DNA from 3 places in the Janthinobacterium sp. GW821-FHT03A03 genome. Region 2 is predicted to be linked to each of the others. Evidence: predicted binding sites of a transcription regulator. Region 2 holds the regulator's gene; each other region holds the start of a gene.
What was found. The regulator LexA, encoded in region 2, represses DNA repair genes until DNA is damaged. The targets are predictions, from matches to a motif close to ACTGTATNNNNATACAGT.
Positions count from the first base shown of each region.

Region 1: AC07VI_RS04135 (DNA topoisomerase IV subunit B) is a predicted target of LexA. The motif match lies at 6,345-6,362, and genes of this name have one in related genera.
Region 3: recA (recombinase RecA) is a predicted target of LexA. The motif match lies at 3,538-3,555, and genes of this name have one in related genera.

Region 1 is NZ_JBWKUZ010000001.1:899,532-910,121, forward strand. It holds gene AC07VI_RS04110 (DUF4118 domain-containing protein) at 1-1,293, opposite strand, end outside; gene kdpC (potassium-transporting ATPase subunit KdpC) at 1,410-1,985, opposite strand; gene kdpB (potassium-transporting ATPase subunit KdpB) at 1,996-4,074, opposite strand; gene kdpA (potassium-transporting ATPase subunit KdpA) at 4,084-5,889, opposite strand; gene kdpF (K(+)-transporting ATPase subunit F) at 5,889-5,978, opposite strand; gene AC07VI_RS04135 (DNA topoisomerase IV subunit B) at 6,442-8,439, shown strand; gene AC07VI_RS04140 (molecular chaperone HscC) at 8,439-10,148, shown strand; gene AC07VI_RS04145 (J domain-containing protein) at 10,145-10,590, shown strand, end outside.
Region 2 is NZ_JBWKUZ010000001.1:126,220-136,809, reverse strand. It holds gene folC (bifunctional tetrahydrofolate synthase/dihydrofolate synthase) at 1-260, shown strand, start outside; gene AC07VI_RS00650 (SPOR domain-containing protein) at 285-1,262, shown strand; gene AC07VI_RS00645 (CvpA family protein) at 1,283-1,771, shown strand; gene purF (amidophosphoribosyltransferase) at 1,811-3,334, shown strand; gene AC07VI_RS00635 (cystathionine gamma-synthase family protein) at 3,378-4,619, shown strand; gene lexA (transcriptional repressor LexA) at 4,830-5,462, opposite strand; gene rpsF (30S ribosomal protein S6) at 5,728-6,114, shown strand; gene priB (primosomal replication protein N) at 6,135-6,434, shown strand; gene rpsR (30S ribosomal protein S18) at 6,460-6,750, shown strand; gene rplI (50S ribosomal protein L9) at 6,778-7,233, shown strand; gene AC07VI_RS00605 (replicative DNA helicase) at 7,369-8,754, shown strand; gene AC07VI_RS00600 (DUF47 domain-containing protein) at 8,849-9,475, shown strand; gene AC07VI_RS00595 (inorganic phosphate transporter) at 9,518-10,528, shown strand.
Region 3 is NZ_JBWKUZ010000001.1:1,152,248-1,162,837, forward strand. It holds gene AC07VI_RS05275 (methyltransferase regulatory domain-containing protein) at 1-1,528, opposite strand, end outside; gene recX (recombination regulator RecX) at 1,752-2,207, opposite strand; gene recA (recombinase RecA) at 2,344-3,447, opposite strand; gene AC07VI_RS05290 (response regulator) at 3,689-4,429, shown strand; gene AC07VI_RS05295 (sensor histidine kinase) at 4,426-5,964, shown strand; gene AC07VI_RS05300 (DUF4212 domain-containing protein) at 5,957-6,271, shown strand; gene AC07VI_RS05305 (sodium:solute symporter family protein) at 6,268-8,316, shown strand; gene AC07VI_RS05310 (alpha/beta hydrolase family protein) at 8,478-10,454, shown strand; gene AC07VI_RS05315 (6-phosphofructokinase) at 10,551-10,590, shown strand, end outside.

The sequences.
Region 1 (10,590 bases), 770 kb from region 2:
CAGGTCCAGGTAGGGCTGCAGTGGCACTGAGGCCAGGGCAGTGGCCAGGCTGGCGCCGGCGGCCGACAGGTAGCGCCAGTGGCGCGAGGGGCGTCGCGGTGCGGGCGCCTCGTCGCCCGCCGTGCGCCGGACAGCCACGTCAGCCGGCGGCAAGCCCACTTCGATCAGGTCGATATCCGGCGCCAGGCTGGCCATGCGCACGGCCGGCGGCGCATTCCACAGGCGCGCCACGACGCTGCCTTGCCCCCTTCCGACGATGACTTTCGAGATATTCGCATTGCGCGCATAATCGACCACGGCGCCGGCGATGTCGCCCGATGGCACGATGGCCGTGCGCGCCCCCAGGTCCTGCGCCAGTTTCAACGTCTTGAGGATGCGTTCGCGCTGGCGCGCCGGCAGCCGTTGCAGGCGTGGCGTTTCCACGTACAGCGCGTGCCATTCGGCGTTCAGCTGGCTGGCCAGACGTGCCGTGCTGCGGATTACATGTTCACCGCCCGCGCGCGGCCCCACGCAGGCCAGCAGCGCAGCGCCCGTCTTCCAGACGGGATTGATGGATTTCTCGACGCGGTAGGCCTGCACGTCGTCCTGCACGCGGTCTGCCGTGCGGCGCAAGGCCAGTTCGCGCAGGGCGATCAGATTCCCCTTGCGGAAAAAATGCTGCGACGCCCGCTCCGCCTGCTGCGGCTGATAAACCTTTCCCTGCTTCAGGCGGCGCAGCAGTTCATCGGCCGGGATATCGACCAGCACCACTTCGTCGGCGCGGTCGAACACCGTGTCGGGCAGGGTTTCGGCCACGCGCACGCCCGTGATCCCGCCCACCACATCATTGAGGCTTTCCAGGTGCTGCACATTCACAGTCGATAGCACGTCGATGCCGGCCGCCAGCAATTCCTCGACATCCTGCCAGCGCTTCGGATGACGCGAACCGGCCACGTTCGAGTGGGCCAGTTCATCCATCAGTATCAGCGACGGAGCGCGCGACAGCGCCGCGTCCAGGTCGAACTCGAACAGGGTCTTGCCGCGGTACTCGACGGCTTTGAGCGGCAACAGCGGCAAACCATCCAGCAGAGCGACCGTATCCTGGCGCCCATGCGTCTCCACCACACCCACCAGCAAATCCTGGCCATCGGCCAGCAATTTGCGGGCGGCAGCCAGCATCGCGTAGGTCTTGCCGACGCCGGCCGAAGCGCCAAAATAAATGCGCAGCCGGCCGCGCGCGGCTTTCTTTTCCTGCGCCTGCACTTGTGCCAGCAGGGCATCAGGGTCTGGGCGTTGGCTGTCGTTGGGGAGCATGGGGCATCTTTTTAAATTAAACCAACTTGAAAGCAAAATCTAGGGTCAGACCCGGCGGGGGAGCGCGCCCCGATGAGACGCGCTCCGATCACGCATCGACTGACCCCGCTATCATCTTACTTCGCGGCCGCATCGAGCGCCAGATTCAGTTCCAGCACATTCACGCGCGGTTCGCCGAAAAAGCCGATATACGCTGTTTTCTGCACCTTGGCGATCGCGTTCTCCACCTGCGCCAGTGGCACGGCGCGGACGCGGGCCACGCGTGGCGCCTGGTACAGGGCGGCCGCCAGGCTGATTTCCGGATCCAGGCCGCTGCTCGACGCCGTCACCAGGTCGACGGGGATGGCGCGCGTGTTGCCGGGGTCGACTTCCTTCAGCGCGGCGATGCGCGCCTTGACGGCGTCCACCAGGGCCGGATTGGTCGGCCCCTGGTTCGAGCCGCCCGAACCGGCGCCGTTATTGGCCATCGGCGCGGTGGCCGATGGACGGCCCCAGAAGTACTTGGGCGAGGTGAACGACTGGCCGATCAGGGTCGAGCCGATGGGCTTGCCACCACGTTCGACGATGCTGCCGTTGACTTCATCGTTGAAGGCCAGCTGCCCGATGCCGGCCGTGGCAAACGGATAGACGACGCCGCAGATCACGGTCAATGCGGCAAACAGGACCAGGGCGGGACGTACGATAGTGCTCATGGTGGTTCCTTTAGACTAAATTGAGTGCGGACAGCAGCATGTCGATCAGCTTGATACCGATGAAAGGCAGGATGATGCCGCCCAGGCCGTAGATCAGCAGGTTGCGGCGCAACAGGCTGGCCGCGCCGATGGCCCGGTATTGCACGCCCTTCAACGCCAGCGGAATGAGCACGACGATGATCAGTGCATTGAAGATCACGGCCGACATGATGGCCGAGGCAGGGCTGGCCAGGTGCATGACGTCGAGCGCCTTCAATTGCGGATACGTGCCCACGAAGGCGGCCGGGATGATGGCGAAGTACTTGGCGATGTCGTTCGAAATCGAGAACGTCGTCAGCGAACCGCGCGTCATCAGCATCTGTTTGCCGATTTCTACGATTTCCAGCAACTTGGTCGGGTTCGAGTCCAGGTCGACCATATTGCCCGCTTCCTTCGCCGCCTGCGTGCCGGAGTTCATGGCAACGGCCACGTCGGCCTGCGCCAGCGCAGGCGCATCATTGGTACCGTCGCCCGTCATGGCCACCAGACGGCCTTCGGACTGATAGCTGCGGATAAGTTTCAGTTTGTCTTCCGGCGTCGCTTCGGCCAGGAAATCGTCCACGCCCGCCTCGGCGGCGATGGCCGCCGCCGTCAGCTTGTTGTCACCCGTGATCATGACCGTCTTGATACCCATGCGGCGCAGCTCCGCGAAGCGCTCCTTGATGCCGCCCTTGACGATATCCTTCAGTTCCACGGCGCCCATGATGCGGCCATCGTCGACCACCACCAGCGGCGTGCTGCCGCGGCGGGCGATATCGTCAACGGCGCGCGCCACTTCATCGGGATACGGCTGCCCCAGCGCTTCCACATACTTTTTCATCGAGTCGGCCGCTCCCTTGCGCAGCTGGCGCACATGCTCGCCGGCCGGGATATCCACGCCGCTCATGCGCGTCTGCGCCGTGAACGGGACAAACGTGGCGTGCAGGCTGGCCATCTCGCGTTCGCGGATATTGAACTTCTGCTTGGCCAGCACGACGATGCTGCGCCCTTCCGGCGTTTCATCGGCCAGCGAGGCCAGTTGCGCCGCGTCGGCCAGCTGCTGCTCCGTCACGCCGGGCGCCGGCACGAAATTCGATGCCTGGCGGTTGCCCAGGGTGATGGTGCCCGTCTTGTCGAGCAACAGCACGTCCACGTCGCCCGCCGCTTCCACGGCGCGGCCCGAGGTGGCGATCACATTGGCCTGCATCATGCGGCTCATGCCGGCCACGCCGATGGCGGACAGCAAACCGCCGATGGTGGTCGGGATCAGGCACACGAGCAGCGCGATCAATACCGTGATGCTGACGGGTGCGCCGGTGCCGGCCGCCGCCACGGAAAACAGCGAGTACGGCAGCAGGGTCACGGTGACGATCAGGAAGACGATCGACAGAGCCACCAGCAGAATCGTCAGGGCGATTTCATTTGGCGTCTTCTGGCGCTTGGCGCCTTCGACCATGGCGATCATGCGGTCAATGAAGGCTTCGCCCGGATTGACGGACACGCGCACCAGCAGCCAGTCCGACAGCACGCGGGTGCCGCCGGTGACGGCGGAAAAATCGCCGCCCGACTCGCGGATGACGGGCGCCGACTCCCCCGTGATGGCGCTCTCGTCGACGGAGGCCACGCCGGCCGTCACTTCGCCGTCAGCTGGAATCACGTCGCCTGCCTCGACCAGCACGGTCATGCCCTTGCGCAGGTCGGTCGCCGGCGTGGGCAGCCAGGAAGTGCCGTATTTCGGCGTTTGCATTTTCTTTGCCATCACCGTCTGCTTCAGGGCGCGCAGGGATGCTGCCTGCGCCTTGCTGCGGCCTTCAGCCAGCGCTTCGGCGAAATTCGCGAAGAGCACGGTAAACCACAGCCACACGGCGACGGCAACGATGAAGCCGAACGGCGCTTCACCCTGACCGTTCAGGGCCTGGATGGCCAGCAGGGTCGTGATAATGCTGCCCACGTAGACGACGAACATCACTGGGCTGCGCCACTGTGTGCGCGGGTCGAGTTTTTTGAATGCATCGACGACGGCGGGGCCGATCAATGCGGAGTCGAACAAGGTCAGGCTTGTGCGTGACATGGTAGCCTCTTATTTTATGAAAAGTTGCAGGTGTTCGACGATCGGGCCCAGGGCCAGCGCGGGAACGTAATTCAATACACCAACCAGCACGACAACGCCGATCAGCAGGCCGATAAACATGGGTCCGTGCGTGGGCATGGTGCCGGCATTGGCAGACAGGCGCTGCTTGGCCGCCAGCGAACCGGCCACCGCCAGCACTGGCACGATCACGCCGAAGCGGCCGAACCACATGGCGATCGCCAGCATCACGTTATAAAACGGCGTATTGGCGGACAGGCCGGCAAAGGCACTGCCGTTGTTGTTGGCCGCCGAGGTGAAGGCGTACAGGATCTCCGAGAAACCGTGCGCGCCCGGATTGGCCACGCCGATCTTGCCCGGTTCGACCATCACGGCAATCGCCGTGCCCGTCAATACGAGCGCTGGCGTGACCAGGATGGCCAGCGACACCATCTTCATTTCATAGGCCTGGATTTTCTTGCCCAGGTATTCAGGCGTGCGGCCTATCATCAGGCCGGCGATGAAGACGGCCAGGATGGCGAACATCAGCATGCCGTACAGGCCCGTGCCCACGCCGCCGAAAATCACTTCGCCGAACTGCATCAGCAGCAGCGGCACCATGCCGCCCAGTGGCATGTAGGAGTCGTGCATGGAATTGACGGCGCCGCACGATGCGGCCGTCGTCACTGCCGCGAACAGGGTCGAGGAGCTGATGCCGAAGCGCGTTTCCTTGCCTTCCATATTGCCGCCCGATTGCAGGCTGCTGGCCTGCTGGTCTACACCCAAGGCTTGCAGGGCGGGATTGGCCTGTTGCTCGGCGCTCATCACGCCAGCCGTCATGACGACAAAAATCAAGGTCATCGCGGCCAGCACGGCCCAGCCCTGGCGCAGGTCGCCCACCATGCGGCCGAACGTGAAGCACAGGCCGGCGGGAATGATGAAAATGGCCAGCATCTGCAGGAAGTTCGACAGCACGGTCGGGTTTTCGTACGGGTGCGAGGAATTGGCATTGAAGAAGCCGCCGCCGTTGGTACCCAGCAGTTTGATCGACTCCTGCGACGCAACGGGCCCCATGGCGATCGTCTGCGTTGCCGCCACTTGCGCTTCCATCACGGGTTTGCCGGCCGCGTCCAGCACCGGCTGGCCGTCAGCCGTCACTTTCGGCGTTGCATACGCCACGTGATCGAGCAGGGTCACTTCCTTGTAGGCGGAAAAATTCTGGATCATGCCTTCGCCCATGAAGACGACGGACAGCGCCAGCGACAGCGGCAACAGGATGTACAGGGTCGAGCGCACCAGGTCGACCCAGAAATTGCCGATCGATTTGCCCGAGCGCGAGGCGAAACCGCGCAACAGCGCGAAAATCACGGCGATGCCGGTGGCCGCCGAAAAGAAGTTCTGGCACGCCATGCCCAGCATCTGTGTCAGGTAGCTCATGGTCTGTTCGCCGCCGTAGCCCTGCCAGTTGGTATTGGCGACGAAGCTGACGGTGGTGTTGAACGAGGAATCGGGGCTGACGGCGCCGAGACCCTGCGGATTGAGTGGCAGGAAGCCCTGCAGGCGCTGCAGGCCGTAGACGAAGACGGCGCCCACGGTATTGAAGACGATCAGGGCGATGGCATAGCTTTTCCAGCCCATGGCCTTGTCGGCGGGCAGGCCGGACCAGCGGTACAGCAGGTTTTCCAGCTTTTGCAGCCAGCCCAGGCCGCGCACGGGGCCGTCGCCAGCCACCCTGGCCATGTACAGGCCCAGCGGATAGCCGGCGGCCAGCAGCACGGCCAGGAAGGCCACCAGTAACAATATCGATTGCGTCGTCATCACAGCTCCTCCGCCTTCAGCAGCGCCACCAGCAAATACACGAGCAAACCGGCCGACACGACGGCGCCCAGCACATAAAAGGCATTCATTTGACGCTCCCCAGTTTGTCGCAGGCCGCGGCAAAGCCGGCCGCCACGACGAAAAACACGGCAATCAAGCCCAGATACACGAGATCCATTCCCACCCTCATTCAGGTTTGTTTTGATAGTGAGCAGATTAGCCAAAAGGGTCTAAAAAATTCGTAAAGACTGGGGAAGGGGCTGTAAACAAGATGTAAAAACGGCGGCTTTACCGCATAAAATCCTTCACAATTGACGCAAAACCACGCGCGCAGCGCACTGTTGTTGCCTTGGAGTAGCGCTATTGCTCGCAGGACAAGATAGAATGCGCGAGCGTCCGCACAAGGACGCCATGCCTGCCGCACTGCCCTCCCCCAGTGACGCTGGACGGGATATACTGTATATTCATACAGTTATCGCCGCCGTTGTCATTGCGCCCCGCAGTGCCCAGGCCTGGCGTTCCAACCACTGTCTTTACTTAGCTTGAACACGTATGGCCACTAAAAAACCAGCATCCGACTACAGCGAATCATCCATCCGTGTCCTGAAAGGACTGGAACCCGTCAAGCAGCGCCCGGGGATGTACACCCGCACTGAAAATCCGCTGCACATCATTCAGGAAGTGATCGACAATGCCTCCGACGAGGCGCTGGGAGGTCATTGCACGCATATCGCCGTGACGCAAAACACGGATGGCAGCATCACCGTCGAAGACAATGGCCGCGGCATTCCCGTCGGCCTGCACCCGGAAGAAGGCGTGCCGACGGTGGAAATCGTGTTTACAAGGCTGCACGCGGGCGGCAAATTCGATAAAGGTTCGGGCGGCGCCTACGCGTTTTCAGGGGGTCTGCACGGCGTCGGCGTGTCCGTCACCAATGCGCTGTCCTCGCGCCTGGAAATCACCGTCTGGCGCAAGGAAAGCGACGGCAACGGCCTGCATCACATGGTGTTTGCCAACGGCGACGTGATCGAGCCCCTGAGTTCCCGTCCCGCCCCGCGCGACGGAAAAAAATCCGGCACGCGCGTCACCGCCTGGCCCGATGCAAAATACTTTGATTCGCCGAATATCTCGCAAACGGAGCTGCAGCGCCTGCTGCGCTCGAAAGCCGTGCTGCTGCCCGGCGTGACCGTCACCCTGACCAACGCGAAGACCGGCGATACGCAGACCTGGCAATACGCGGAAGGCTTGCGCGGCTACCTGACCGAAACGCTGGCGCAGGTATCGAATGGCGAAACCCTGATTCCCCTGTTCGAAGGCGCGCAATACGCGGGCCCGGACTCGGAAGGCTTTGCCGAAGGCGAAGGCGCGGCCTGGGTAGTGGCGTGGACGGAAGAAGGCGCCATCGTGCGCGAATCGTACGTCAACCTGATTCCCACCTCGAACGGCGGCACACACGAATCGGGTTTGCGCGACGGCCTGTTCGGCGCCGTGAAAAACTTCGTCGAAATGCACTCGCTGCTGCCCAAGGGCGTGAAACTGCTGCCGGAAGACGTGTTCGCGCGCGCATCGTTCGTGCTGTCGGCAAAAGTGCTGGATCCGCAATTCCAGGGCCAGATCAAGGAACGCCTGAACTCGCGCGACGCCGTGCGCCTAGTCTCGACCTTCACCAAGCCGCCGCTGGAGCTGTGGCTGAACCAGCACGTCGACTACGGCAAGAAGCTGGCCGAACTGGTCATCAAGCAGGCGCAATCGCGCCAGCGCTCGCTGCAAAAAGTGGAAAAGAAAAAATCCTCGGGCGTCGCCGTGTTGCCGGGCAAGCTGACCGACTGCGAATCATCGGACATCGCGCGCAATGAACTGTTCCTCGTCGAGGGCGACTCGGCGGGCGGTTCGGCCAAGATGGGGCGCGACAAGGAATTCCAGGCCATCCTGCCGCTGCGCGGCAAGGTATTAAACTCGTGGGAAACAGACCGCGACCGCCTGTTCGCCAATAACGAGATCCACGATATCGCCGTGGCCATCGGCGTCGATCCGCACAGCATCGGCGACTCGCCCGACCTGTCCGGCCTGCGCTACGGCAAGATCTGCATCCTCTCGGACGCGGACGTGGACGGCTCGCACATCCAGGTACTGCTGCTGACCCTGTTCTTCAAGCATTTCCCGGCGCTGATCAATAAAGGGCACATCTGCATTGCCCGCCCGCCTCTGTACCGCGTCGATGCGCCCGCGCGCGGCAAAAAACCGATCCAGAAAATCTACGCGCTCGACGACGGCGAACTGGTCGCCATCGAAGACAAGCTGCGCAAGGAAGGCGTGAAACAGGGCGCCTGGTCCATCTCGCGCTTCAAGGGCCTGGGCGAGATGAATGCCGAACAGTTGTGGGAAACGACGATGAATCCGGACACGCGCCGCCTGCTGCCCGTGACCCTGGGCGAAATCGACCACATGGCCTCCGCCGCCCGCTTCAATATGCTGATGGGCAAAGGCGAAGCGGCCGGACGCCGCGCCTGGATCGAAGAGCACGGCAATGAAGCGGAGGCGGATATCTGATGATCATCGGCATCGACCTCGGCACCACCAACAGCCTGGTCGCCATCTGGCGCGACGGCAAGGCATCCATCATCCCGAACGCACTGGGCGAACACCTGACGCCATCGTGCGTGAGCATCGACGACGACGGCACCGTGCTGGTGGGCCGCGCCGCGCGCGAACGCCTGCAGACCCACCCGCAACTGACGGCGGCCGTCTTCAAGCGCTATATGGGCAGCGAAAAGAAGATCGTCCTCGGCACCCAGCAATTCCGTCCGGAAGAGCTGTCATCGATGGTGCTGCGCGCACTGAAGGAAGATGCGGAAGCCTTCCTCGGCCACAAAGTCGAAGAGGCCATCATCACCGTGCCCGCGTATTTCAGCGATGCACAGCGCAAGGCCACGCGCATCGCTGGCCAGCTGGCGGGCCTGCGCGTGGAGCGTTTGCTCAACGAACCGACGGCTGCCGCACTGGCCTACGGCATCCGCGACAAGGAACAGGAAAGCAAATTCCTCGTCTTCGACCTGGGCGGCGGCACCTTTGACGTGTCGATTCTGGAGCTGTTCGAGGGCGTGATGGAAGTGCGTGCCTCGGCCGGCGATAATTTTTTAGGGGGCGAAGACTTCGTCACCGTGCTGGTCGACGCCTTTCTGGACAACAGCGGCTTGCGCAGCGCCGTCGGCAGCCGCCCGCTGGACCCGCGCCAGCAACAGCTGCTGCGCGACGAGGCGGAACGGGCCAAGCGCTTGCTGTCGGACCAGCCGTCCGTGCGCATGGCCACGCGCTACCAGGACAAGGAATACAGCTGGGAGATCAGCGAAGACAAGCTGGCGCAATTGTGCGAACCGCTGCTGGCGCGCCTGCGCCTGCCCGTGGAACGCGCGCTGCGCGACGCCACCATCCGCGCCGCCGAATTGAATGAAGTGGTGCTTGCCGGCGGCGCCACGCGCATGCCGCTGGTACGCAAGCTGGTGTCGCGCATGTTCGGCCGCTTCCCCGCCATCCATCTGGACCCGGACGAAGCCGTGGCGCTGGGCGCCGCCGTACAGGCGGGCCTCAAGATGCGCGACGCCGCGCTGGACGAGGTGGTCATGACAGACGTGGCGCCATATTCCCTGGGCATCTCGATTTCACGCCAGATCGGCCCGAATCAGTATGAAGGCGGCCATTACCTGCCCATCATCGAGCGCAACTCCGTGGTGCCCGTCTCGCGCACGGAAAACATCACCACCATCTACGACAACCAGAAGGAAATCAACGTGGCGATCTTCCAGGGCGAGTCGCGCCTGGTGGCCGACAACGTCTTCCTTGGCAAGATCAGCTTCCCGATTCCCCCAAAAAAAGCGGGCGAGATCGGCATTGACGTACGCTTCACTTATGACATCAGCGGCGTGCTGGAAGCGGAAGTGACGGTGCTGGCCACGCAGGAACGGCACAAGATGGTCATCAGCGACAATGCCGGCGTGATGACGCCGGAGCAGATTGAACAGCGTTTTCTTGAGCTGGCCGACCTGAAGATCCACCCGCGCGAGCAGCTGGAAAACCGTACCCTGGTCACGCGCGCGGACCGCCTGTACGAACAGTCGCTGGGCGACGTGCGCAACTACATCGCCGCGCATACGGCCAACTTCCAGGCCGCGCTGGAGACGCAGGACCCAGCCGTTATCCGGCAGGCGCGTACGGCGTTTGCGGCGATACTCACGGAAATAGAAAGTGACAGTTTCCTGTGACGGGTAACGAGACGCTGGATATCTGGAATGTCCTGGACATCGCCAAGACGAGCGATGAACGCGACATCAAGCGCGCCTATGCGCGCCAGTTAAAGCTGAACCGTCCTGAAGACGGTGCGGCAGCATTCCAGCGCCTGCGCGATGCCTATGAATATGCATTGCGCGTCGCGGCGCACAGCCAGGAACAACAGCAGCCTGCCGACGCCGGAACAACGGCGCTGCCAGTCGCGGCGCCTGAGCCCCCGGCCGCCACGGACACGCTGCCGACACTAGCCCCACTGGCTGCCGCGAAGCTCGACTTCGGCAAAGTGCCGCCTGCGGCGCGTCCACCGGCACCGCCAACCGTGACAGTCGATCCCCTGAAGGAAGCGCAGATCCTGTGGCAGGAATGGCTGAACTCCGGCACTGGCATCAAGCTCTCAACGCTGGAAAAGCGTGAAGC
Region 2 (10,590 bases):
GCGAGCACGTCGATCACTGGTGCCTGGCGGGCCTGCCGTCGCCGCGCGCGGCCACGGCCTCCGAGCTGGCCGCCAAGGTGCAGATCATGTTGGAAGATAAACCCGACAGCAGCGAGCATACTGTGTCTATTTTCGATGATCCGGCACAAGCTTTTGCAAATGCAATGAGCCGGGCCGGTGAGAATGATAGAATTGTGGTCTTTGGTTCTTTCCTCACCGTTGCCGGCGTGATGAAGGCCCGAAAATCCTCACTTCACTGAAACGCACTCGACTGAAAATCACGCATGGGCTTGTTCTCGAAACTGTTTAAAAACAAGCAAGAATCCTCTGGCGAAGACAGCGGCTTTTATGTCCCTGGCGAAGCACAGTCGCCGACCCGCAAACGCGCTGCCAACACCTCCGGTGGCGGCGGATCGCGCCGTGGCGGCAAGGAAACGCCGGACCCGGTCTTGCCTGAAAAAAAGCGCGCACGCCGCCGCCTGGTCGGGGCCATCGCCCTGGCCCTGGGCGTCGCCGTCGGCTTGCCGATGCTGCTCGATTCCGAACCGAAAGCGCCCGTCAACGACATCGCCATCGACATCCCCTCGAAAGAAAAGGCGGCTGCTGCGCCTGCGCCGGCCCCGGTGCCGGCCATGCCAGCCCAGGCGGCTGCAAACACTGGCCTGGACCAGTCCGAGGAAATTGTCGATGCGCCGCTGCCGCCAGTCGCCAGGCCCAAGCCGGCGCCGGCACCCGTGTTGGCAGCTGCCGAGCCTGCGCCGGTGAAGCCGGCCTATGTCGAGCCGAAACCTGAACCCAAGCCTGTCAAGGTGGAGCCGAAGCCGGAGCCGAAACACGAGCCCAAGCCGGAAGCCAGGCACGAGCCCAAGCCTGAACCGAAGCCGGAACCCAAACATGAAGTAAAACCGGAAGCCAAGCCGGAGCCGAAACCGGCCAAGCCGGCGCAGTCGGCCGACGATGCGGCGCGCGCCATGGCAATTCTGGAGGGCAAGCCGCTCGATAAGCCACAGGAAAAAGCGCACGATGCCGGCAATGGCAAGTTCGTGGTGCAGGTGGCGGCCCTGGCGACGCAGGACAAGGTCGACGAATTGCAGGAGAAGCTGCGGGAAGCAGGCATCAAGTCGTACACGCAGAAAGTCTCCAGCCCGGCGGGCGAGCGCATCCGTGTAAGAGTGGGGCCGTTCGGCAGCCGTGACGATGCGGAAAAGACACGCGCCAAGCTGCAAAAACTGGGCCTGGGCGGCAGCCTGGTGCCGGTGTGACGATGCAAGGCTGAACGCGCGTGACGATCTTCGATTACCTGGTGCTGTTCGTGCTGGCCACGTCCGTGCTGATCAGCATGATGCGCGGCCTGGTCAAGGAAATACTGTCGCTGGTCAGCTGGATCGTGGCGTTCGTCATTGCCAACGCCTATGGCGCCACCCTGGCGAAATTCCTGCCGGAAGCCGTGCCGGGCGAAGCCATCCGTCTGTTGCTGGCTTTCGTCGTGCTGTTCATCGGCGTGCGCATTTTGATGGGATTGCTGTCCATGACGGTCGACGCGCTGGTCAAGGTGACAGGCCTGAGCCTGGCTGACCGTACCCTGGGCAGCCTGTTCGGCCTGGCGCGGGGCCTTGTGATCGTGCTGACCGCCGTCATCTTGTGCGGCATGACTTCCGTACCGCAGCAGCCCTTCTGGAAAAACGCGCTGCTCAGCCCGCTCGCGGAGCAGGGCGCGCGCGCCATCAAGCCTTATCTGCCTGCCGCCTACGCGCAGCATGTGAAATTTTGAATTTTTTTTAAAATCAGTAGCACAGTTTAGGAGCACACCATGTGTGGCATCGTCGGCGTCGTTTCCCATCAACCTGTCAATCAATTGCTCTATGATGCATTGTTGCTCTTGCAACATCGCGGTCAGGATGCGGCAGGGATTGCGACAAATCACAGCAGTATGTTTTCCATGCACAAGGCCAACGGCCTCGTGCGTGACGTCTTCCGTACGCGCAATATGCGTTCGCTGCAAGGCACTACGGGCATCGGCCACTGCCGTTACCCGACGGCCGGTTCGTCGAGCGAAGAGGAAGCACAGCCGTTTTATGTGAATGCGCCGTTCGGCATCACGCTGGCGCACAATGGCAACCTGACCAACTGGGAGCAGTTGAAGCAGGAAATGTTCAAGAACGACCGCCGTCACATCAATACCGATTCCGACTCGGAAGTGCTGCTCAACGTGCTGGCGCATGAAATCCAGGAAGCGACGACGGGCCTGAACCTGGACCCCGACGCCATCTTCAAGGCGGTCACCGTGCTGAACCGCCGCGTCAAGGGCGGCTATGCCGCCGTGGCGCAAATCGCCGGCGTGGGCTTGCTGGCCTTCCGCGACCCGCACGGCATCCGCCCGCTGTGCCTGGGTATCAATGAAACGGAGCAGGGGCCTGAATACCTGATCGCCTCCGAATCCGTGGCCCTGGAAGGCATGGGTTTCCGCTTCGTGCGTGACATCGGCCCCGGCGAAGCCGTCTTCATCGATGCCGACAAGCAATTGCATAGCGCTCAGTGCGCCGATAACGCCAGCCTGAATCCGTGCGTGTTCGAATTCGTCTACCTGGCCCGTCCCGATTCCGTCATCGACGGCGCCTCCGTGTACGCCACGCGCCTGAAAATGGGCGAATACCTGGCGGAAAAAATCCGCACCGAGTTGCCTGGCGTGCATATCGACGTGGTCATGCCGATTCCCGACTCCTCGCGTCCGGCCGCCATCCAGCTGGCCATGGCGCTCAACATCGAGTACCGCGAAGGCTTCATCAAGAACCGCTACATCGGCCGCACTTTTATTATGCCGGGCCAGGCGGCGCGCAAGAAATCCGTGCGCCAGAAGCTCAACGCGATTCCATCGGAATTCAAGGACAAAGTGGTCTTGCTGGTCGATGACTCCATCGTGCGCGGCACCACCAGCCGTGAAATCGTGCAGATGGCGCGCGAAGCGGGCGCGACGAAGGTCATCTTCGCCTCGGCCGCGCCGCCGGTGATCTACCCGAACGTATACGGCATCGACATGCCGACGCGTGACGAGCTGATCGCCTACGGCCGCACGACGGAAGAAGTGTGCCGCGAAATCACGGCCGATTACCTGGTGTACCAGGACATCGGCGCCCTCAAGCAGGCGATTGCCGACGTCAACCCGGCCCTGACGAACTTCGAGGCGTCATGCTTCGACGGCGTCTACGTGACGGGCGACGTGTCGCAGGAATACCTGGACCGCCTCGAATATGCGCGCCACCATCCGAAGGCGGCAGCGCCCGAAGATACGCCCCGTTCCCAGCTGAACCTGAACCTGGCAACGACAGAAGCGTAATTATCTTGCCCGGCTAGCGCCGGGCTTTTTTTGCTCCGCGATCATGAACGATAAAAAAAACTACGGCTTTACCACCACCATCCTGCATAACGACCGCCGCAAGGGCATCGAGCACGGCTCGCTGCACAAGCCCGTGCACACCTCCGTTGCCTTCGGCTACGGCGACGCGCGCCAGCTCGCCTCCGTCTTCCAGGGCAAGGAGCCGGGCTTTCGCTATGGCCGCCAGGGTAACCCGACCGTGTCCGCGCTGGAAGACAAGGTCAACAAGATGGAAGACGGCGTGGCGACCCTGTGCTTCGCCACCGGCATGGGCGCCATCGGCGCCGTGGTGCAGTCCTTGCTGCGCGCGGGCGACCACGTGGTGTCGTCGGCCTTTCTGTTCGGCAATACCAACAGCCTGTGGCAAACGGTAACGGGACAGGGCATGGCCGTGTCCTTCGTCGACGCCACCGATGTGGCGAATGTGGCGGCCGCCATCACGCCGGCCACGCGGATTGTTTTCGTGGAAACTATTGCCAATCCGCGCACACAAATCGCTGACCTGAAAAAAATCGGTGACCTGTGCCGCGAGAAGGGCATTTTGTACATCGTCGACAACACCATGACGACGCCCTACCTGTTCCGCCCGAAAGCCGTGGGCGCGGGCCTGGTGGTCAACGCCTTGACGAAATCCATCGGCGGCCACGGCAATGCGCTCGGCGGCAGCTTGACGGACACGGGTGTGTTCGACTGGACACAGTATCCGAACATTTTCGAGAATTACAAGAAGGCGGCGCCGGCCCAGTGGGGCATCGCGCAGATCCGCGCCAAGGCCTTGCGCGATTTCGGCGCCTCGCTGGGCCCGGAAGCGGCGCACCATCTCGCCGTCGGCGCGGAAACCATGGCCTTGCGCCTGGATCGCACCTGCTCGAACGCCCTGGCGCTGGCGACGATGCTGCAGGCGGACCCGCGCGTCGCTGCCGTGCACTATCCGGGCTTGCCGTCGCACCCGCAGCACGCGCTGGCGACGGACCTGTTCCGCAGCTATGGTTCGTTGTTCAGTTTTGAGTTGAAGGATGGCATCGATTGCTTCGATTTCCTGAATCGCCTGAATCTGGCCATTCCAGCCAGTAACCTCGGTGACACGCGCACCCTCGTCATTCCCGTCGCCCACACGATTTTCTACGAGATGGGGGCCGAGCGGCGCGCCAGCATGGGCATCGCCGAGTCGCTGATCCGCGTTTCCGTCGGTATCGAGGACGAGGTGGATCTGCTCGAGGATTTCAGCAGCGCGCTTGAGGAATGATGTCCAGCCAAACCTGCTGCGCGTCGGTATAGGCGGCTTGCGATGCTCACCGGCTCGGCGCCCCCGTACTGAGTATGGTTCCGCTTCTCGGCCACCTTTCCCTTCCGCTCGCGACGGTTTTGTCGGGCATTGAAACTTGCGTGTCAGGCATGAGACGGGGGCAACTAAAAACTGGGGTCAGACCCGGCGGGTCTGACCCCGGCGTGCAACTTAATGCCAGCTGCGCATCAAACCTACGGCTAAACCTTCCAGGGCGAATTCGTCTTCCGGCGATACGGTGATGACCTTGAAGTCGGGATTTTCCGGGAACAGTTCGATGACGGAGCCCGTCTTCTTGTAGCGCTTGACGGTGACTTCGTCGCCGATGCGGGCAACGACGATCTGCCCGTTCTTGGCGCTGTCGACCTTTTTGACGGCCAATAAGTCGCCATCCATGATGCCGGCGTCGCGCATGGACCAGCCACGCACTTTCAGCAGGAAGTCCGGCTTGGCCGAAAACAGGGCCGGGTCGACGTTGTAGCTCGCTTCCAGGTTTTCCTGCGCCAGGATGGGGGAGCCGGCCGCCACGCGGCCGATCAGGGGCAGCGACATCAGCAGGGCCGGCGCTACCTTCGGCAGCGCCTCGGCCGCCGCACCGATCAGGCGGATGCCGCGCGAAGTGCCCGGCGAGATCTCGATGGCGCCCTTGCGGGCCAGGGCCTGCAGATGCTCTTCGGCCGCGTTGGCCGATTTGAAACCCAGTTCATTGGCGATTTCGGCACGGGTGGGCGGAAAGCCCGTGTTTTCAATCGCATCCTTGATCAGGTTCAGGATTTGTTCTTGTCGTGCTGTCAGCTTGATCATGAGCGGTGGGTGCATACTAAAATGCTGTCTATATGAACAGTCTGTATTTTTGTACAGTATCGCCCACTATGCAAGCGGAATTCGGCCTTTTTCAGCGATTTTGAAAGAAAACCTGCTGTTCGGGCAAGAACGGCGGTCGCTGGCGGGCGCGGCGCAAGCAATCATTGAATAGTTCGCAAAAGGCGGTTATAATCTTCGGCTGACCTTCCCACACCCGTCTTGACGCCGGGGTGGGCGATTATTAATCCGACCTGAAGGAGTTTGCATGCGTCATTATGAAATAGTCTTTATCGTCCATCCGGACCAAAGCGAGCAAGTGCCCGCGATGATCGAACGCTACAAAGCCAGCGTAACCACCCGCGGCGGTTCGGTTCACCGCGTGGAAGATTGGGGCCGCCGTCAAATGGCTTACTCGATCCAAAAGCTGCCTAAAGCACACTACATCTGCCTGAACATCGAATGCGACAACGAGACCCTGGTCGAGTTGGAAACAGCATTCAAATTCAATGATGCCGTGTTGCGTCACCTGACCGTTAAAATGAAGAAAGCTGAAACAGCTCCTTCGCCGATGATGAAATCGGTACAACGCGAAGACGCGGCCAAAAGCCACCGCACCGAAGCACCAGCAGCCGCTCCAGCCGCAGCCGCTTAATTTCTGACCAGGATCGTGCGCTGAACCAGCTACAAGTTACCGCCATCATTGCCGAGCGCGAAATATTGCGCTATACCCCGGCAGGGCTGCCGATTGTGAATGCAGTATTGCAACACAGTTCGCAGCAGATGGAAGCAGGAATTGCCCGTTTGACCGAGTTTGATGTTGCCGCGCTTGCCGCTGGCGAAATTTCAGGCCGGTTCAGCCAGGCAAGCTTGGGCGGGGTCTATCAGTTCACGGGTTTCCTGGCCAGAAAGAGCCGCAACAGCAAGAGTTTGGTGTTTCACATCATTGATTTTAGTGCAGTCATTCCCGACTAGCGCATTTTAGATACAGGAGCCTGACATGGCATTCGGTAAAAAGTTCGACAAAAATAAGCTCAAGCTTAAAGAAAAACGCAAACAGCAAAACCCATTGTTCAAACGTAAGAAGTTCTGCCGCTTCACGGCAGCTCACGTTGAGCAAGTCGACTACAAAGACGTCGACACGCTGAAAGACTTCGTCCAGGAAAACGGCAAGATCATGCCAGCACGCCTGACCGGTACCAAAGCGCACTACCAGCGCCAAGTCGACACCGCAATCAAGCGCGCTCGCTTCCTCGCGCTGCTGCCATACACCGATCTGCACCACGCTTAATCGGTCAGATATTCCTGGAGAAGAACTATGCAAATCATTCTGTTAGAAAAAGTTGTAAACGTCGGTAACCTCGGCGAAGTCGTCAAAGTCAAGGACGGTTACGCACGTAACTTCCTGATCCCGCAACGCCTGGCACGTCGTGCCACGGCAACCGCTGTGGCTGAATTCGAAGTCAAGCGCGCCGAACTGGAAAAAGCTGCTGCCGCCAAACTGGCCGCATCGCAAGCCCAGGGCGAAAAACTGAGCGGCCTGACCGTTCAAGTTGCTCAAAAAGCTGGCGTCGATGGCCGTCTGTTCGGTTCCGTCACCAACTTCGACATCGCTGAAGCGCTGACCAAGCAAGGTTTTGCTGTTGAAAAAGCACAAATCCGCATGCCTACCGGCCCGCTGAAGATCGTTGGCGAGCACAACGTTTCGGTTGCTCTGCACACCGACGTGGTCGTGGAAGTGGTGATCGCTGTCGTTCCAGACGCGAACGCGTAATCGTCTGCGGGCCTGGCCCGCAAGCGCTGCCGCACTATGAAAAGCCGGGTTCGCCCGGCTTTTTTGTGGCCTTTTTTTCGCTCATTTTCAGCCCTTTATTTTTGCCGGCACGCCGAAGCGGGTATAATTCGCGCCATGAACGCCCCCTCTGATCCGCAACTGGATTCCCTCCGTATTCCGCCGCATTCGATCGAAGCAGAACAATCCGTCATCGGTGGTCTGCTGCGCGACAATGCCGCCTATGACCGCATTGCCGACTTCATGCATGCGGAGGATTTCTATCGCTATGACCATCGCATCATCTTCGAGCAAATCGTCAAGATGGTTAACGCTTCCAAGCCAGCCGATGTCATTACTGTTTTTGAAACCCTGACCCAGCTCGGCAAGGCCGAGGATGTGGGCGGACTCGCTTACCTGAACGCCATGGCGCAAAATACGCCATCGGCTGCGAACATCCGGCGCTATGCCGAAATCGTGCGCGACCGCGGCGTGCTGCGCAAGCTCATCACCGTCGCCGACGATATCTCCGGCACGGCCTTCAGCCCGCAAGGCAAGGAAGTCAAGCAGATGCTTGACGAGGCCGAATCGAAGATTTTCGCCATCGCCGAAGAAGGCGCGCGCGGCGCCCAGGGCTGGACCGCCATCCAGCCCCTGCTGACGCAAGTGGTCGAGCGCATCGACGAACTGTACAGCCGCGACAACCAGAGTGAAATCACGGGCGTGCCCACCGGTTTCATCGACCTCGACCGCATGACCTCGGGTCTGCAGCCGGGCGACCTGGTGATCGTGGCGGGACGTCCGTCGATGGGCAAGACGGCGTTTTCCGTCAACATCGGCGAAAACGTGGCCATCGACAGCGGCTTGCCCGTGGCCGTGTTCTCGATGGAGATGGGCGGCGCCCAGCTGGCCATGCGTATGCTCGGCTCCGTCGGCCAGCTGGACCAGCACCGCCTGCGCACGGGCCGCCTGAACGACGAAGACTGGCCGCGCCTGACGAATGCAATCCAGAAGATGAACGACGCGCAGTTGTACATCGATGAAACGCCGGCGCTCAATTCCATCGAATTGCGCGCCCGCTCGCGCCGTCTGTCGCGTCAATGCGGCAAGCTTGGCCTGATCATCGTCGACTATTTGCAGCTGATGTCGGCCAATACCCCGGGCGACAACCGCGCCACGGAAATTTCCGAGATTTCGCGGGGCTTGAAGGGCCTGGCGAAGGAACTCGGCTGTCCCGTGATCGCGCTGTCCCAGCTGAACCGCTCGCTGGAGCAACGCCCGAACAAACGTCCCGTGATGTCCGACTTGCGCGAATCGGGCGCTATCGAGCAGGATGCCGACGTGATCCTGTTCATTTACCGCGACGAGGTGTATAACCCCGACTCGCCGGACAAGGGAACGGCCGAAATCATCATCGGTAAACAGCGTAACGGTCCAATCGGCAGCATCCGCCTCACCTTCATGGGGCAGTACACCAAATTTGGCAATTACAGTGGTGGCCTGGCGCTTTACCAAGGCGACTAAGACTCAGCAGCACTGGCAATTCCATCGGCCGCCCCCTCATACGGGGCGGCTTTCTGTAGTAAATAACACGACTCAATGCTTAACGGAGAATGACATGTTTGGACGCTTGATGCCCACTGAGGGCAAGTTTTTTGAATTGTTTAACCAGCACGCGGAACTGTGCGTCAAAGGCGCAAAAGAGATGCTCGGCCTGATGACCAATTTCGACGACCTGGAAAACCGCGTGCATGCGATCGAAAGCATCGAGAAACAGGCGGACAAAGTCACCTACGCCACCGTGGAAATGCTGCACAAGACCTTCATCACGCCGATCGACCGCGATGACATCCATCAGCTGATCACGCGCCAGGACGACATCCTCGACCTGCTGGAAGACGCCGCGCAAACCGTCTCGCTGTACGACCTGAAAGCCGTCACGCCGGAAGCCAAGCGCCTGGCTGAACTGGTGCTGGCCTGCACCGAGAAAGTGCGCGACGCCGTCGCCATGCTGCACAACATGGATAATTCGCGCAAGATCGTCGCCATCTGCGAAGAGATCGACCGCCTGGAATCGGACGCCGACCATGTGATGCGCGCCGCGATGTCCAAGCTGTTCCGCGACGAACCGGACGTGCGCAACCTGATCAAGCTCAAAGCGATCTACGAAATTCTGGAAACCGTGACCGACCGTTGCGAAGACGTGTCCAATATTATCGAAGGCATCATCGTCGAAAACGCGTAAGCGTTGGGCCTGTCCTGAACCAGAATCAGAAAAGAAACTACAATGACCATACAAATCAGCATCTACGTGCTAGGCCTGTTGATCGTCCTCGCGCTGCTGTTTGACTTCATGAACGGCTTCCACGATGCCGCCAACGCGATCGCCACGGTGGTCTCGACGGGCGTATTGAAACCGCAGACCGCGGTTGCCATGGCCGCCACGTTCAACTTCGTCGCCATCTTCGTGTTCCACCAGCTGACCGTGGCCGCCACGGTGGGCAAGGGCACCATCGACCCGGCCGTGATCGACCAGTACGTGATCTTCGGCGCGCTGATGGGCGCCATCTTCTGGAATTTGTTTACCTGGTACTACGGCATTCCATCGTCGTCCTCGCACGCGCTGATCGGCGGCCTGGTGGGCGCCGCCGTCGCCAAGTCGGGCACGGGCGCGCTGGTCGCGGCCGGCCTGTGGAAAACCGTGGCCTTCATCGTCATCGCGCCCGTGCTGGGTTTTGTGTTCGGCTCCATCATGATGCTGCTCGTGTCGTGGATATTCGTCCGCTCGACGCCGCGCAAGGTCGACAAGTGGTTCCGCCGCCTGCAACTGGCATCGGCCGCCGCCTACAGCCTGGGCCACGGCGGCAACGATGCGCAAAAAACCATCGGCATTATCTGGATGCTGCTGATCGCCGCAGGTTATTCCAGCGCGAACGACCAGATGCCGCCGATGTGGGTCATCATCTCGTGCTACACGGCGATCAGCTTCGGCACCCTGTTCGGCGGCTGGCGCATCGTCAAGACCATGGGCCAGAAGATCACCAAGTTGAAACCGGTCGGCGGCTTCTGCGCCGAAACGGGCGGCGCGATCACCCTGTTCGTCTCGACGGCGCTGGGCATTCCCGTGTCGACCACGCATACGATCACGGGTGCCATCGTCGGCGTCGGCTCGTCGCAAAAAATGTCGGCCGTGCGCTGGGGCGTGGCTGGCAATATCGTCTGGGCCTGGATCTTCACGATTCCCGCTTCCGCGTTTGTCGCGGCAGTCGCCTGGTGGATTGGCCACCACATCATGTAAGGCACCTCTGCAAACCTACTGCGCAGCCCACTATCGAATATCCGTTGCTCACTGTACTAAAG
Region 3 (10,590 bases), 1.0 Mb from region 2:
CGCCCAGCGCCCGCAAAACAGGCATGGTGCGCGCGGCAAAATGGCGGGCATGCTGCAACAGTTCCGCCAGATTCTCTTCTTCCGTCAACAAGGGCTGCCCGTCCCGCGTCAGCAGCTGGTTCAGGCGGATCAGCACGGGCCACGTCTCGCGCACCCATTCTTGCGGCTCTTGCCATCCTTGCATTTTCGCCCACAAGAACAGCTGTTGTAAATGCGATACAAACACGCCGCTCCCCGTCATGGGACTGGCAAGGCTGCTCAAGTCGGTTCTTGCCAGCGCCTGCTCCAGCAAATGCGCGTTCAGACGTGCCGTCTGCGGCCGCGCCACGGCAATGTCGGCCGCGTCCTGCACGGCAAGCACGCTGCCCTTGCTGATCAAAATCAACATGATCTGCAGCAAGGCAGCCAGATTGGCGTCGGTGCCAGCCAGTTGCTGCTCCAGCTCGCCGATCGTGCACACGCGATGGTCAGCCATGGCATCGAGCACGGGCGCATACACGCGCGCGTCCATATCGGCGTCGCCCAGCACGCCATGCACGCTCAGCACCACCTCGTCGCGCGGCACGGCCAGCATCACGCGCACGGCCCGCAAGGCCGTGGCCTGGGCGAACGGCGTCAGCGTGCGCGCGCCCTTGACCCAGTAATCCTTGCGAAATTGCTGGTTGACCAGGAAAGCCCGCGTCGTTTCGCGGAGGATGGGATCGGGAATATCGGCCAGGAATTGCTGGTGCCTGGCCGTCATGTTGAGCATGTCGACAAGATCGGTATAGGTGGCGGAAGCGGCGAACTCCAGCTTGGCTTCGCTCAACATGGCTGCCACCCTGGAAAAGGCCATCGGCTGCCAGTCCGCATTGAAATACTCGTGTGCAAGATAATTGCGGTCCATCGCCTTCAGCTTCTCGAAGCGGTCCGCCAGCAGGGGATTGGCCTTCAGGTAACGCGGTTGCGTGGCGATCATCCTGTCGACGAAATCGAGTGCGCCATCGATGCGCGCCAGCACGCCCTGGCCTGGGGCTCCCATGACGCGGCTATGCTCGGCCAGCAAATCGCGCATCGGCATCATCGCGGCCCAGCCAGGCTGGGTGTTATAGCTGATGAAGGCGACACCGCCCACTTTCAGCTTGCGCTGCAGGAAGTCCACGATCAGTGCACGGTTTTCCGCCGACACCCAGCTCCAGATACCATGCAGGCAGATAAAGTCGAAATCCGGCAAGTCCTCGCGGCGGCAAAACTGCGCGAACGACTCGTCCGTGAAATGCGCGCCGGCGCCGGCGGCGCTGGCCAGCTCCTGGGCAAATGCGGCCTGTGCCGGATTAAAGTCATTGCCATACCAGCGCGTGGCCGATGCCGCGGCATGGATGTTGGCGCTGACGCCCTGGCCAAAGCCCAGCTCGCAGGCCGTGCCACTGCCCGGCAGGGCCAGACCGGCGGCCAGCAGCGGCAGGCGCAGGCGCAAGGGATTCAATTCTTCATAATAGCCATAGGTATAGGCGATTTCAGCCATATAGCCGTTATTCCAGTTGCTCATTTCGCGTCCTGTCACGATCAGTGGCGGTGCACCCATTGCGCATCGTTCAGCCGCAAGAATAACCGATCGCCACCGGGGCGCAAACCGGGAGCAGGCGATGTTTGCCAGCGCGGTTCGCGAAGACAAGGCGGCGACGGCGGCAGCTCGGCGGCCCGCCGGCAATCCAAGGCCGCCCGGCCCGCGCGCCTTGCCGGCCAGGCCGGAACGACATGCCCGGAATATCTTATTCTTCCTCGGGATCCAGCCCCTTCAGGGCCGCCTGCACGGCGCGCTGGGAAAAGCCGCGCTGCATCAGGAAGCGCATCTGCTTGTTGCGCTGCTCCGCATCCTGCGCCACCTGGCCAAACTTGCGGCGCCATACCTCGCAGGCGCGCGCAACTTCCCCTTCAGCCAGGCCCGCCTTGAGTTCCTGCAGCGCTTCGCCGCCTATGCCGTGGCTTTGCAGTTCCGCCATGATGCGGCTGTTGCCGAAGCGGGCTGCGCGGCGGTGGATCAGCGACTCGGAAAAGCGCTCCTGCGACAGCCAGTTGGCCTTTTCCAGGCTGTCGAGCAAGGCTTCCACATCGTCGCCCTCCTGCGCATGCCGCTGCAGCTTGCGCCGCAATTCCATGCGGCTGTGTTCGCGCATCGACAAAAAGCGTAGCGCCCTGCCTTTCAGGCTTAGTTGTACTGCGGCCATACACCCACCTTGTCTTTCATTCCACGATCACATCACCCAAACACAATCGCCGCCCGGCGCAACAGCGCGGGACGGCGATCATGGTCACACCTTGCCCAGCCGCCATCCGCAAGCGCGAATGGTGGCTGACGGCAGCTTACTCGGCGGCCTTGGCTTCCGCCTTGGCAGCCTTGTCGGCGGCTTTATCCGCTTTTTCCGGCTTGTCAGCGGCCAGCGGCGGCAGTTCGCGCACGCCCAGCGAAGCGCGGACCTTGTTTTCGATCTCGCGGGCCAGCGCCGGACGCTCTTGCAGGAAGGCGCGGGCGTTGTCCTTGCCCTGGCCGATGCGTTCGCCGTTGTAGCTGTACCACGAACCGGATTTTTCCACGATCTTGGCGTCCGAGCCCAGGTCCAGGATTTCGCCTTCGCGCGAGGTGCCGGCGCCGTACAGGATGTCGAAGTGCGCTTCCTTGAACGGCGGCGCGATCTTGTTCTTGACGACCTTGACCTTGGTTTCGTTGCCGATCACTTCATCGCCGGACTTGATCGAGCCGGTGCGGCGGATGTCCAGGCGCACGGAAGCGTAGAATTTCAGGGCATTGCCGCCCGTGGTCGTTTCAGGGCTGCCGAACATCACGCCGATCTTCATGCGGATCTGGTTGATGAAGATGACCAGGGTATTCGTGCGGTTGATGGAACCGGTCAGCTTGCGCAGCGCCTGCGACATCAGACGGGCTTGCAGGCCCGGCAGGGAGTCGCCCATGTCGCCTTCGATCTCGGCGCGTGGCGTCAGCGCGGCCACGGAGTCGATGACGACGAGGTCGACGCTGCCCGAACGCACGAGGGCGTCGCAGATTTCCAGTGCCTGCTCGCCCGTGTCCGGTTGCGAGATCAGCAATTCATGCAGGTTCACGCCCAGCTTTTGCGCGTAACCGACGTCGAGCGCGTGCTCGGCATCGATAAAGGCGCAGGTGCCGCCCAGTTTTTGCATTTCAGCAATGGTTTGCAGGGTCAGCGTGGTTTTACCCGACGACTCCGGACCGTAGATCTCCACCACGCGGCCGCGCGGCAAGCCGCCCACGCCCAGCGCGATATCGAGGCCGAGCGAACCGGTCGACACGACTTGCACTTCTTCGATCGGTGCGCTGGCATCCATGCGCATGACCGAACCTTTGCCAAACTGCTTCTCGATCTGCGCCAGTGCGGCGGCGAGCGCCTTGGCTTTTTCCGATGCGGGTACTACAGCTTTTTTATCGTCCATATGTTCTTTCAGCCGTTCTACAGTTGCGGATTGACTGGAATCCTGCAGCCTGCGATGGCGCCAGTGGGTTAAATTCTTTACACAGACAGTACTGTATAAAAAAACAGTGATCAATGCAAGCGGAACGTGGATTTGTTTTGAAACAGATCAATACAAGCCTGGTTTTTCACAAAAACTCGCCACCTTGCGGAAAATGAAACACAATACAAGCTTCTATGCCGCAAGCCGAGGAAGTCTCACCATGCGTATTTTACTTGCCGAAGATGACAGCGTACTGGCCGATGGCCTGACCCGTTCGCTGCGCCAGTCGGGCTATGCCATCGACTGCGTCAAAAACGGGCAGGAAGCCGATACGGCCCTGTCCACCCAGGAATTCGACTTGCTGATCCTCGACCTGGGCTTGCCGAAAATGTCCGGGCTGGAAGTGCTGCGCCGCCTGCGCGCGCGCGCCTCGCTGCTGCCCGTACTGATCCTGACGGCCGCCGATTCCATCGAGCAACGCGTGAATGGCCTCGACCTCGGCGCCGATGATTATATGGCCAAGCCGTTCGCCCTGTCGGAACTGGAGGCAAGAGTGCGCGCCCTGACGCGCCGCGGCGCCGGTGGCGGCGCCACCATCATCAAGCACGGGCCGCTCAGCTATGACCAGGTGGGCCGCAGCGCCTACATCAACGACCAGATGCTCGACCTGTCGGCGCGCGAACTGGGCTTGCTGGAAATCCTGCTCGGTCGCACGGGCCGCCTCGTATCCAAGGAGCAACTGGTCGACCATCTGTGCGAATGGGGCGAGGAAGTGTCGAACAACGCCATCGAAGTGTATGTCCACCGCCTGCGCAAGAAAATCGAAGTGGGCGGCGTGCGCATCGCCACCGTGCGGGGCCTCGGTTACTGCCTGGAAAAATTCTCGGAGGCGCGCCTGCACGCCGAAGCGGCTGAGGCTGGCAACGCGGGCAATCCCGCCAACACGCCCGCCAGCAAGTGAAGGCGCGCGAGGCGCCCGCGGACGAGGCGGCGGAAGACGACTGGTTCGAGCCGCCCACCACGGAGCAGGATGACACCATCGAGCATTCGCTGTTCGGCGAAATCCTCGACTGGATGCTGGCGCCCCTGCTGCTGCTGTGGCCGATGAGCATCGCCATCACCTATCTGGTGGCCAAGAGCATCGCCAACCAGCCCTTCGACCATGCGCTGGAAGACAGCGTCACCGTGCTGACGCAGCAGGTAAAACAGGCCGACGGCCAAGTGCTGCGCCGCCTGCCGGAAAACACTGGCGGCAAGCAGGGCCGCGATTTCCTGCGCGGCGACGACGTCGACACCCTGTATTACCTGGTGGTGGGGGGGCGTGGCGAATACCTCGACGGCGACCGCGACCTGCCGCCGCCGCAGGACCCCGACAAATACCGCAGCGGCACGGTGCTGTTCCGCAACGACACCATCCACGGCACGCCCGTGCGCGTGGCGTTCACCTATCTCGACATGCCGTCCAGCACCGACGACGAGCCGCGCCGCGCGCTGGTGCAGGTGGCCGAGACGCTGGAAAAGCGCGCGCAACTGGCCAATGAAATCATCAAGGGCGTGATTTTGCCGCAGTTCATCATCCTGCCCGTGATCCTGGCCCTGGTCTGGTTTGCCCTGGCGCGCGGCCTGTCGCCGCTGGCGCAATTGCAGGAACGCATACGCGCGCGGCCGCCCGACGACCTCTCCCCCATCGAGTCGGGCCAGGTGCCCGAGGAAATCACGCCGCTGGTCGGTTCGCTCAACGAAATGCTGGCGCGGCTGTCGTTGTCGATCGACATGCAGAAGCGCTTCATCGCCGATGCGGCGCACCAGATGAAAACGCCGCTGGCCGGCATGCGCATGCAGTCCGAGCTGGCCTTGCGCCAGACCGACCACGACGAAATCCACCGTTCGCTGCTGCAGCTGGCCAAGAGTTCCGAAGCGGCCACGCGGCTGGTGAACCAGCTGCTGGCCCTGGCGCGCGCGGAAAACCAGCCGCAGGCGGGCACGGCATTCGAACCGATCGAACTGAGCGAGCTGGCGCGCGGCGTGGTGCAGGACTGGGTGCAAGCGTCGTTTGCGCAACATATCGACCTGGGCTTCGAGCAGCCCGCGTATTCGATCATGATTTCCGGCAACGCCATCATGCTGCGCGAACTGCTGAGCAACCTGATCGACAACGCCCTGCGCTACACGCCGGCCGGTGGCAGCGTGACCGTGCGCGTGCGCAGCACCCTGGAGCTGGCCATCCTGGAAGTCGAGGACACGGGCCCCGGCATTGCGCCGGCCGAGCGGGCCCACGTATTCGAGCGCTTTTACCGCATTCTGGGCAGCAATGTCGACGGCAGCGGACTGGGCCTGGCCATCGTGCGCGAAATTGCCCAGCAGCACGGCGCTGAAGTCGACATTTTTCACAATCCGCGCGCGCACTCGCCGAAGCTGCCGGGCACCTTGCTGCGCCTGAGCGTCGCCCTGCTCCTGCCGGACCCGCCCGAAGAGGATGACATCACGTATGGATAAGCCCAGCCCTCCTGCCGCGCCTTCGCGGCCGTCGCAAGCGCCCAGCCCCGAACTGCAGCAGCGCCGCGATGCACACTGGAAAAAAACGCGGCGCCTGACGGCCATCCTCCTGACCATCTGGCTGCTGACGGGCTTTCTGACCGTGTTTTACGCGCGCGAGCTGCTGCACCTGAACCTGTTCGGCTGGCCCCTGCCCTTCTACATGGCGGCCCAGGGCGCCTCGCTGGTGTACCTGGCCATCATCGCCGTGTATGCGTGGCGCATGCGGCGCCTGGACCGGGCTTTTCATGCCGAGGAGCAAGCATGAGCGGCCAGCGCACGTTCTTTGCGCGCCTGTGCCGCTACTACCTGCTGTTTGCCGGCGGTTTCGCCGCCTTCCTGCTGGCCCTGACGGTGCTGGAACAGGAAGGCATGCCGCGCGCCTGGATCGGCTACCTGTTCATGTTCGCCACCATCAGCCTGTACGCCACCATCGGCGTCATCAGCCGCACCTCGAACGTCACCGAATACTACGTGGCGGGGCGGCGCGTGCCGGCCATGTTCAACGGCATGGCCACGGCCGCCGACTGGATCTCGGCGGCCAGCTTCATCAGCCTGGCGGGCGGCCTGTACCTGAACGGCTTCGACGGCCTGGCCTTCATCATGGGCTGGACGGGCGGCTATTGCCTGGTGGCGCTATTGATCGCGCCCTACCTGCGCCGCTTCGGCCAGTACACGATTCCCGATTTCCTCGCCGCCCGCTACGGCAGCGGCGCGGACGGCCGCGGCGCCAGCGTGCGCGTGGTGGCCGTGGCCGCCACCATCATCGTCTCGTTCACCTACGTGGTGGCGCAAATCTACGCCGTCGGCCTGATCGCCTCGCGCTTCACGGGCGTGGATTTTTCCGTCGGCATCTTCCTGGGCCTGGCCAGCATCCTCGTGTGCTCCTTTCTTGGCGGCATGCGCGCCATCACGTGGACGCAGGTGGCGCAATACATCATCATCCTCGTCGCCTTCCTGATTCCCGCCATGTGGCTGTCCGTCAAGCATGCGGACAATCCCGTGCCGCAAATCGCCTATGGCAAGGTGCTGCCGCAGCTGAGCGCACGCGAACACGTGCTGGAAGCGGACCCGAAAGAAAACGAAGTGCGCACTATCTTCCGCCAGCGCGCGCAAAGCTATCAGGCGCGAATCGACGCCTTGCCCGCGTCCTGGGAGCAAGGCCACCTGGCCGCCCAGCGCCAGCTCGATGGCTTGCGCCAGCGCAATGCCTCGCTGTTCGACATCCGCAATGCGGAACGCACCCTGATCGCCTATCCGAAAAGTCCCGATGAAGCGCACATGCTGTGGCAAGCCGCGCAGGCGCACAACCAGAAGCGCGCCGAACCGATCACGCCGCATGCACTGCCCTTCCCCGCGGCCGACCGCGCGCAATCCGACATCAAGCGCAACAACTTCCTCGCCCTCGTGTTTTGCATGATGCTGGGCACGGCCGCCCTGCCCCACATCCTGATGCGATCGTACACCACGCCCTCGGTGCATGACACGCGCGTCTCCGTGTTCTGGACCCTGTTTTTCATCCTGTTGATCTACCTCACCATTCCCGCACTGGCCGTACTGGTCAAGTACGATATTTATTCTGCGCTGGTGGGCACGCAATACGCGAACCTGCCCACGTGGGTGTCGTACTGGGCCAATGTGGACAAGCTCAGCCCCCTGATCAGCATCGTCGACGTGAACCGCGACGGCATCGTGCAACTGGCGGAAATTTCCATCGACGCCGACGTGCTGGTGCTGGCCACGCCCGAGATCGCCGGCCTGCCCTACGTGATTTCCGGCCTGGTGGCGGCCGGCGGCCTGGCCGCCGCCCTGTCGACGGCGGACGGCTTGCTGCTGGCCATCTCCAACGCCCTGTCGCACGACATTTATTACAAGGTGGTCGATCCCACGGCCTCGACGCAGAAGCGCGTGACGATTTCAAAATTGCTGCTGCTGGCCGTGGCCTTCATCGCCGCATATGCCGCCTCGCAAAAGCCGGCCGACATCCTCTCGCTCGTGGGCGTGGCCTTTTCGCTGGCCGCCTCGACCCTCTTCCCGCCCCTGGTGCTGGGCGTATTCTGGAAACGCGCCAATTACCAGGGCGCGCTGGCCGGCATGTTCACGGGCTTTGGCGTCTGCCTGTACTACATGCTGCACACGAGCACCATGCTGGGAGGCAATGCGAGCGGACAATGGTTTCATATTGCACCGATTTCCGCCGGCATCTTCGGCGTGCCGGCCGGCTTGGCCGCCGCCGTGCTGGCCAGCTGGCTGACGCCGGCGCCGGGACGGCGCAGCACGGGACTGGTCGACCATATCCGCGCGCCGGAGTGAGGGGCGCATAACCTCCGGCAAACGCTCGTTCAGTCTCCCGCGCCACTGCGAGACACGTTGACCGATATTACTTTAATGATAATATGTTGCATTAAGATAATTTCCACAAGGGAAACATGTTTAGCAGACATTGGGCAGTTGTACTACTCGCATCATTGAGCATGTTGACCGCGGCGCCAGCCGCATGGGCGACCGATGCCGCGCCAGCGGCCGCAGCGGGCACACGGATTCCCATCGAAAGTTTTTTCGAGAATAGTTCCTTCAGCGGCGCCATCCTTTCTCCCGACGGCCGCCGCCTGGCCGTGCGCGTGGCGCCTGGCGGGCAACGCGTGCGTCTGGCCGTGCTGGACCTGGCGAGCATGCAGGTCAAGGTGGTGGCGTTTTTCAGCGATGCCGACGTGAATGACTTTCGCTGGGTAAATGATCAGCGCCTGGTCTTCGACCTGGCGGACCGGCAACTGGCGCAGGGCGCGCTGCGCTACGGCCCCGGTTTGTACGCCGTCAACGCCGACGGCAGCAATTACCGGCAACTGGTCACGCGCACCGATGTACGGCAAAACAAGCGTGCCATCTTGTTGCTGCCATGGAATACGTTCCTGCTTGAAAGTATTGGCGACCAGCAATCGGACGACGTGTTTGTCACCCAACCCGAATTTACGCGCCCTGGCGAAGTCAATGACTTGGCGTTGCTGCGCCTCAATACGAGTACCGGCATCGTCAAAACCATCGCGCAGCCGCCCGGCACGCGCAACTGGCTGTTCGACAAGCAGGGCCAGCTGCGCGTCGCACAGGTACGCAACGGCGCCCAGGAAGAAATCCATTACCGCGACAGCGCCGAAGCGCCGTGGCGCACGCTGGCCCGCTTCGACGCCTACAGCGGTGGCAAGGATGCGTTCACGCCCGCCTTCTTCGCGCCGGATGGCGCGCTGTACGTGCATGCCCGCCATGGCGGCGACAAGCTGGCCCTGTACCGCTACGACCTGGAAAAAAACCGTTTCGATGACGCGCCCCTGGCCGCCTCGCCCGACTTCGACGTGCAGGTGGAAATGCTGGGCGGCAGCGGCCGCCTGCTGGGTCTGCGCTATGAAACCGATGCGCAAACCACGCAGTGGTTCGATGAAAAAATGCAGGCCATGCAAAAGCAGGTGAATGCCTTGTTGCCCACGAGCGTCAACAGCCTGTCCACCGGCTGGCGTTCGGCCACGCCCTTCATCCTGGTACGCAGCGTTTCCGACACCATGCCGATCACTTATCGTCTGTTCAACAGCGAGACGGGCAGCTTGAGCGTGCTGGGCAGCGCACGTCCCGCCATCTTGCCGTCGCAAATGGCGAACAAGGACTTGCGTCATTACAAGGCCCGCGATGGCCTCGACATTCCCGCCTGGCTGACCATCCCCAATGGCGGGGCAAAAAAACGTCCCATGGTGGTGCTCGTGCATGGCGGTCCCTGGATGCGCGGCAGCTGGAACTGGAATGCCGAGAGCCAATTCCTGGCCTCGCGCGGCTATGTCGTGCTGGAACCGGAATACCGCGGCAGCACGGGCTATGGCCAGCATCACTTCCAGGCAGGCTGGAAGCAATGGGGGTTGAAAATGCAGGACGACATCGCCGATGGCGCGCGCTGGGCGATTGCCGCAGGCCTCGCCGACCCGCAACGCATCTGCATCGCCGGCGCCAGCTACGGCGGCTATGCCGCGTTGATGGGGCTGATCAACGATCCGGACCTGTTCCGCTGCGGCATCGACTGGGCCGGCGTCACCGACATCGAGCTGCTGCGCAATGGCAGCTGGGGCGGCTACTCGGACGTGTCCGAACACTACCGCCGATACGGCATGCCCGTGCTGATCGGCGACCCCGTCAAGGATGCGGCCCAGTTCCGGGCCACCTCGCCGCTGCAGCAGGCGGCGCGCATCACGCAACCCTTGCTGCTGGCCTATGGCAGCGCCGACCAGCGCGTGCCGCTGCCCCATGGCCGCCAGTTCTACGATGCCGTGCGCAAGACCAACGCGCAGGTGGAATGGGTCGAATACGCCACGGAAGGCCACGGCTGGGCCTTGCCGGCCACCCGCTACGATTTCTGGCAACGCGTGGAGACATTCTTGGACCGCAATATCGGGCCAGGCAGCCACCGTCAATAACTTGGCACGCCGGCGCTGTTGATGCATATGGGAAAAGACAACGCCCCGGCCAAAAAGGAGTAGGCTGGAGGGCCGTGCCACTTCCGAGGAAATCTCATGCCGTCTGGAAAAATTCTTGTCGCCCAGGGAGGCGGCC